DNA from 2 places in the Streptomyces sp. NPDC002076 genome. Region 2 is predicted to be linked to the other one. Evidence: riboswitches for the same ligand, from Rfam matches in the RefSeq annotation. Region 2 holds a riboswitch; the other holds the start of a gene.
What was found. A riboswitch is a leader RNA that binds a small molecule or an ion and turns the genes downstream of it on or off. The one in region 2 is predicted to bind S-adenosylmethionine.
Positions count from the first base shown of each region.

Region 1: it holds a riboswitch for S-adenosylmethionine, as region 2 does, so the genes downstream of both, ACWCQS_RS10000 (aminotransferase class V-fold PLP-dependent enzyme) here and thrC (threonine synthase) in region 2, are expected to answer to the same signal.

Region 1 is NZ_JBSFDI010000004.1:68,302-71,700, forward strand. Features, by position in the region: gene qcrB (cytochrome bc1 complex cytochrome b subunit) at 1-415, shown strand, start outside; gene trpD (anthranilate phosphoribosyltransferase) at 571-1,635, shown strand; SAM riboswitch class IV at 1,711-1,827, shown strand; gene ACWCQS_RS10000 (aminotransferase class V-fold PLP-dependent enzyme) at 1,987-3,348, shown strand; gene ACWCQS_RS10005 (Lrp/AsnC family transcriptional regulator) at 3,372-3,399, opposite strand, start outside.
Region 2 is NZ_JBSFDI010000008.1:204,649-208,047, forward strand. Features, by position in the region: gene ACWCQS_RS19270 (MoaD/ThiS family protein) at 160-435, opposite strand; gene thrC (threonine synthase) at 432-1,715, opposite strand; SAM riboswitch class I at 1,733-1,873, opposite strand; gene ACWCQS_RS19280 (glucosyl-3-phosphoglycerate synthase) at 2,006-2,950, shown strand; gene ACWCQS_RS19285 (alpha,alpha-trehalose-phosphate synthase (UDP-forming)) at 3,023-3,399, shown strand, end outside.

The sequences.
Region 1 (3,399 bases), on a different contig from region 2:
CTTCCACCTGTCGATCAACGCCGTGACCTGGTTCGTCCGGATCGCCTTCTTCGTCGGCCCGGTCCTCGCGTTCCTCGTCACCAAGCGGATCTGCCTGGGTCTGCAGCGCCGCGACCGCGAGAAGGTGCTGCACGGTCGCGAGACCGGCATCATCAAGCGGCTGCCGCACGGTGAGTTCATCGAGGTGCACGAGCCGCTCAGCCAGGAGCAGCTGCACACCCTCACGGCCCACCACCAGTACGAGCCGGCCGAGATCGGCCCGACGGTCGACGAGAACGGTGTCGAGCGCAAGGTCCCGGCCTCGGAGAAGCTCCGGGTGAGGCTGTCCAGTGCCTACTACGGCGAGGACAACCAGATCCCGAAGCCGACCGTCGAGGAGTACAAGGAGATCACGAGCGGCCACGGCCACCACTGATCCCCGCGTCGCCACGCCACGCTGAAGGGCCCCGTCCGGATGGGGGTACCCCCGGCTCGAGTTTGTTCGAGAGCTGGGGGAGGACGGGGCCCTTCGCCATGCCGGGGGATGGATAGGCTGGGTTCACACTGTTCTTACGACACCAGGAGCGGCTGATGAGCGCTGTGACCCCCGCTGGAGGCGACACCGCGGCGGGCCGTTCCTGGCCCGAGGTACTGAACGCCCTGCTGGAGGGCCGGGACCAGAGCGCGGACGCCACGGCATGGGCGATGGACCGGATCATGCGCGGGGAGGCGACGGACGCGCAGATCGCGGGGTTCGCCGTGGCCCTGCGCGCCAAGGGCGAGACGGTGGAGGAGATCACCGGGCTCGTCCGCGCGATGTACGCGCACGCGAACGTCATCGAGGTGCCGGGGGAGACCGTCGACATCGTCGGCACCGGTGGTGACGGTGCCAAGACGGTGAACATCTCCACGATGTCCGCGATCGTCGTCGCCGGCACCGGCGTGAAGGTCGTCAAGCACGGCAACCGTGCCGCGTCCTCGGCGTCGGGCGCGTCGGACGTGCTGGAGAAGCTGGGCGTCAATCTGAACCTCCCGCTGGAACGGGTCCCGCAGGTCGCGGAGGAGGCCGGGATCACCTTCTGCTTCGCGGTGAAGTTCCACCCGGCGCTGCGCCATGTCGCCGCCGCCCGTGGCCAGTTGGGCATCCGTACGACCTTCAACGTCCTCGGTCCGCTGACCAACCCGGCGAAGGTCCGCGCCCAGGCCGTAGGCGTGGCGGATCTGCGGATGGCCCCGATCGTGGCCGGTGTCCTCGCCGAGCGCGGCAACTCCTCCCTGGTCTTCCGCGGCGACGACGGCCTGGACGAGCTGACCACGACCGCCACCTCGCGGGTGTGGGTCGTCCGGGACGGCAAGGTCACCGAGGAGGCCTTCGACCCGAGGGACGTCGGCATCGACCTCGTCCCCGTGGAGGCTCTGCGCGGCGCGGACGCGTCGTACAACGCGGAGGTCGCCCGCCGTCTGCTCGACGGTGAGACAGGGGCCGTACGGGATGCGGTGCTGCTGAACTCGGCGGCGGCGCTCGTCGCTCTCGCGCCGACCGACGCACCGCTGCCGGAGCAGCTCCGGGCCGGTATGGCCAAGGCGGCGGAGTCCATCGACTCGGGCGCGGCGAAGCGGACGCTTGAGCGGTGGGTGGCGGCGAGCAACGCCTAGCGGTCACCGACGGTCGTCCCGCGATCCGGACGCGGGTTGCGGGGCGACGATCTTTTCCCGTACGTTCCTGTATCAGGTCATGAGTGACAGCCATTCGGCCCCGGCCGGCTGTCCGGCAACCCTCCGTCCGTGGCGGGGTGCCCCGGGTGAGGACCAGGCCGTAGGCAGCGAGGTCTACGGCAAGCGCGGACCCCTCGCGCGCTGCTGAGCGCGGGACCAGGGGTCCTGGTCATCGAGGGAGCCTTCCGTGAGCAAGCGAATGCGATAGGGCCGCCGAGCCCCGCCTCCGCATCCCCCTTTTCTCTTCTTCCCGTACGCCGTCTTCGGCGTACGTTCTCACGGGAGTTCCCCATGTCCGTCTTCACCGCTGCCGCCGACCAGTCCGTTTGTGCCCCGCTGCCCGTTCTGGGCCGGGATGTCACCGTCCCGCTCGTCACCGGCGGCGAGGTCACCTACGCGGCCCTCGACTACGCGGCCAGCGCCCCCGCCCTCCAGCGCGTCTGGGACGACGTGGCCGCCTACGCGCCGTACTACGGCAGCGTCCACCGGGGTGCCGGCTATCTCTCCCAGCTCTCCACCGACCTGTTCGAGAACGCCCGCAGGACGGTCGCCGAATTCCTGGACTGCCGCCCCGACGACCAGCTGGTCTTCACCCGCTCCACGACCGACTCCCTGAACCTCCTGGCCCGCGCCCTCCCGGCCGGCTGCCAGGTCTTCGTCTTCGAGACCGAGCATCACGCCTCCCTGCTGCCCTGGCAGGACGCCCAGGTCAGCTACCTCGACGCCCCGCGCACCCCGCAGCAGGCCGTCACGACCCTGGAGCGCGCTCTCGCCGACCGCGACCCGCACGGCCCGGCCCTGGTCTGCGTCACCGGCGCCTCGAACGTCACCGGCGAGCTGTGGCCCGTACGGGAGCTGGCGGCAGCCGCCCACGCGCACGGTGCCCGGACCGTCCTGGACGCCGCCCAGCTGGCCCCGCACCACCCCGTGTCCGTCCGGGACCTGGACGTCGACTGGGTCGCCTTCTCGGGGCACAAGCTGTACGCCCCCTTCGGCTCCGGTGTCCTGGCCGGCCGCGCCGACTGGCTGCGCGCGGCCGAGCCCTACCTGGCGGGCGGGGGCGCGAGCCGCAAGGTGGCCCGGCGCCGGGACGGCGGCGTGGACGTGGAGTGGCACGAGAGTGCCGCCCGGCATGAAGCGGGGTCACCCAATGTGATCGGCGCCTACTCCATCGCGTCGGCCTGCAAGGCGCTCACCGAGGCCGGCTGGGACGGCCTGGTCGCGCGCGAGCGGCACCTGATCGCCAGGGTCCGCGCGGGCCTGGCAGAGGTCCCCCAGGTGAGGGTGCTGTCCCTCTTCGGCGACGACGCCCCGCGCGTCGGCGTGCTCTCCTTCGTCGTCGAGGGCTGGAACAGCTCCCATTTCGCCGCGGCCTTGTCCGCCGAGTACGGCATCGGCGTCCGCGACGGCCTGTTCTGCGCCCACCCCCTGGTCCGCACCCTGCTCGGCAGCGACCCCGAGACCCAGGGCGAATGCGGCGCCCCCGAGGCCGCGCCGGGCGAGAAGTCCCTCAACGCCATCCGCGTGAGCTTCGGCGCGGGCACCCCCGACGAGCACGTCGACCGCTTCGTCACGGCGGTCCGGGAACTCGTGACCGAGGGCGCGAAGTGGACGTACCGGACCGAGGACGGCCGCTGCGTACCGGCGGTGTGATCAGCGGCTGAGCGGCGCAGCCCCTAGTTGTCCAGGCCGATCGAGAACGCC
Region 2 (3,399 bases):
TCGGGCGTCCGGCATGAATACAGGGCTCCCGACCGGTCGTGTCGAGAGCGCGTTCCCCAACTCTACCGCGCTCAATCACGCAGAATTGCCCCCTCCGCTTCTCTCACGGAGGGGGCAATTCGATGAACAATGCGTAACTGAAGTTACCCAAGGTAACGATCAGCCGCCGGCGACGGCCGGAATGATGGAGACGCCGGCGCCGTCCGGGGTCGCGGTCTCCAGGCCCTGCTCGAAGCGCACGTCGTCGTCGTTGACGTAGACGTTCACGAACCGGCGGAGCTTGCCCTGGTCGTCCAGCACGCGCGCGGCGATTCCGGTGTGGTTCTTCTCCAGGTCTTCGATGACCTCGGCGAGGGTGGCACCCTCGGCGGCCACTTCGGCCTGCCCGCCGGTGTAGGTGCGCAGGATGGTCGGGATGCGAACGGTCACGCTCATGCGAGGCCAGCCTCTCGGAAGGAGTCCAGGGTCGGTCGGATGGTGGCGGTGAGGCCGGTCCCGGCCACCGCGTCAAGGGTCTTCAGGCCGTCGCCGGTGTTGAGGACCACCGTGGTCTTCGTCGGGTCCAGGACGCCGTCCTTGAGCAGCTTGCGGGTGACGCCCACGGTCACGCCGCCCGCCGTCTCCGCGAAGATGCCCTCCGTGCGGGCCAGCAGCTTGATGGCGTCGACGACTTCCTCGTCCGTCACGTCCTCCACCGCACCGCCGGTGCGGCGCGCGATGTCCAGGACGTACGGCCCGTCGGCCGGGTTGCCGATGGCGAGGGACTTGGCGATGGTGTTCGGCTTCTGGGGCCGTACGACGTCGTGGCCGGCCTTGAAGGCGGTCGACACCGGCGAGCAGCCCTCGGCCTGCGCACCGAAGATCTTGTACGGCCTGTCCTCGACCAGACCCAGCTTGACCAGCTCCTGCAGACCCTTGTCGATCTTGGTGAGCTGGGAGCCGGAGGCGATCGGGACCACGATCTGGTCGGGCAGCCGCCAGCCGAGCTGCTCGCAGATCTCGTACGCGAGGGTCTTGGAGCCCTCCGCGTAGTACGGCCGCAGGTTGACGTTGACGAAGCCCCAGCCCTCGCCGGCCGGGTCGCCGATCAGCTCGGAACAGAAGCGGTTCACGTCGTCGTAGTTGCCCTCGATGCCGACCAGCTCGCCGCCGTAGACCGCGGCCATGACGACCTTGCCCTGCTCCAGGTCGTGCGGGATGAACACACAGGAGCGGAAGCCGGCCCGGGCGGCGGCGGCGCCGACCGCACCGGCGAGGTTGCCGGTGGAGGAGCAGGACAGGGTGGTGAAGCCGAAGGCGCGCGCGGCCTCCAGGGCCTGGGCCACCACGCGGTCCTTGAAGGAGTGGGTCGGGTTGCCGGAGTCGTCCTTGACGAACAGGCCGCCGGTGACGCCGAGTTCGGCCGCGAGATTGTCGGCCTTGACCAGCTTGGTCCAGCCCGGGTTCAGGTTCGGCTTGTCGGCGACGTCGGCCGGGACCGGCAGCAGCGGCGCGTACCGCCAGATGTTCGCGGGGCCGGACTCGATACGGCGGCGCAGCTCTTCGGTCTCGTAGGCGGAGAAGTCGTAGGCGATCTCCAGCGGGCCGAAACACTCCTCGCAGGCGAACACCGGGCCGAGCGGGACGCGGTGACCGCACTCGCGACAGCTCAGGGCCGCGGCGGGGCCGAGGTCGACGGTGGAATCGGCGGAGCTTGCAACTGTCTGCACAGCCATGGAGGCGAGGCCCTTTCTCCTCATCTTCCTCACGACGCACCTCGCCGTGAGACGGATTTGGCACCTTCCCTGGCCGGGAGCCTCGCGTGAACGAGTGCGGCTCAGGGGGGTTGCCGGGGCTTCATCGGGCCGTGTCCCTCTGCCCCTCTGGATGAGCGGTATGCGGTTGTGAGCGCCTGGCTGACCCCCGACATGCGATGGTCACCAGCGTTGTTCAAGACTGTAACCGAAGGCCAAGACAGTTGAGAGAGTCGTCCGAACCGCGAGACAACAGTGAGGAGCCGCCGACCGTGCTGGAAGAAGTCGAGCGCTGGCTGAGCACCCGCTCCTGGTCCGTGACCGATCGCCCGCTGCACAAGATCTTGGCCGCCAAGCAGCGTACGGGCCAGTCGGTGTCCGTCGTGCTGCCCGCGCTCAACGAGGAGGAGACGGTCGGCGACATCGTCGCGATCATCCGCCACGACCTCCTGGAGCGGGTCCCGCTCGTCGACGAGATCGTGGTGGTCGACTCCGGCTCCACCGACCGCACCTCCGAGGTCGCCACCGCCGCGGGCGCCCGGGTCGTTCACCGGGACGAGATCCTGCCCCGCATCCCCGCCGTCCCCGGAAAGGGCGAGGTGCTGTGGCGCTCGCTGCTGGTGACCAGCGGGGACATCGTCTGCTTCGTCGACGCGGACCTGAAGGAGTTCTCCCCCGACTTCGTCACCGGGATCGTCGGCCCGCTGCTCACCGAGCCGGACGTGGACCTGGTCAAGGCGATGTACGACCGTCCGCTCGCCGGGACGGCCGGCCAGGGCGGCCGGGTCACCGAGCTGATGGCCCGCCCGCTGCTGAACATGCACTGGCCGCAGCTGGCCGGATTCGTGCAGCCGCTGGGCGGCGAGTACGCGGCCCGGCGCTCACTGCTGGAACAGCTGCCGTTCCCGGTCGGGTACGGCGTGGAACTGGGCATGCTGGTGGACGCCCTGCACCTGGTGGGTCTCAACGCGCTGGCGCAGGTGGACGTGGGCGTGCGCAAGCACCGCCACCAGGACGGGCAGGCGCTGGGCCGGATGGCCGCGGCGATCTACCGCACGGCCCAGCTGAGGCTGGCCCGGGGCCATCTGATCCGCCCCTCCCTCACCCAGTTCGAGCGGGGCGAGGACGGTTTCGAGCCGCGCACCTACTCGGTGGACACCGAGGAACGGCCGCCGATGGTGGAGATCGCCGAGTACGCCGAGCGCCGGGTGGCCTGAGTTCGTATACGGCGGCGACACCCGGCGTGGCCGTACGTTTGAGCGTTTCCGGGCCGGGCTAGGTTGAGGACCATGGCTTCCACGCAGGGTGCTGCCGAGAAGGCTCAGGTGCTGGTCGCGTCCAACCGCGGCCCGGTTTCGTACACGGTGGACGAGAACGGCTCGCTGTCCGCCAAACGGGGCGGCGGCGGGCTGGTCTCGGGGCTGTCGGCCATCGGATCGGACGCGGGCTCGCTGTGGGTGTGCGCGGCGCTCGGCGACGGGGACCGGGAGGCCGTACGGCGCTCGGGCGGCGGGCTGCTGCCGGACGAGGACACCGGCGGGCAGCGGGTGCGGATGCTGGACATCGACGCGCAGGTCCACTCGGACGCCTACAACGGCATCGCCAACTCGGTGCTGTGGTTCGTGCACCACATGCTGTACCAGACCCCGCTGGAGCCGGTCTTCGA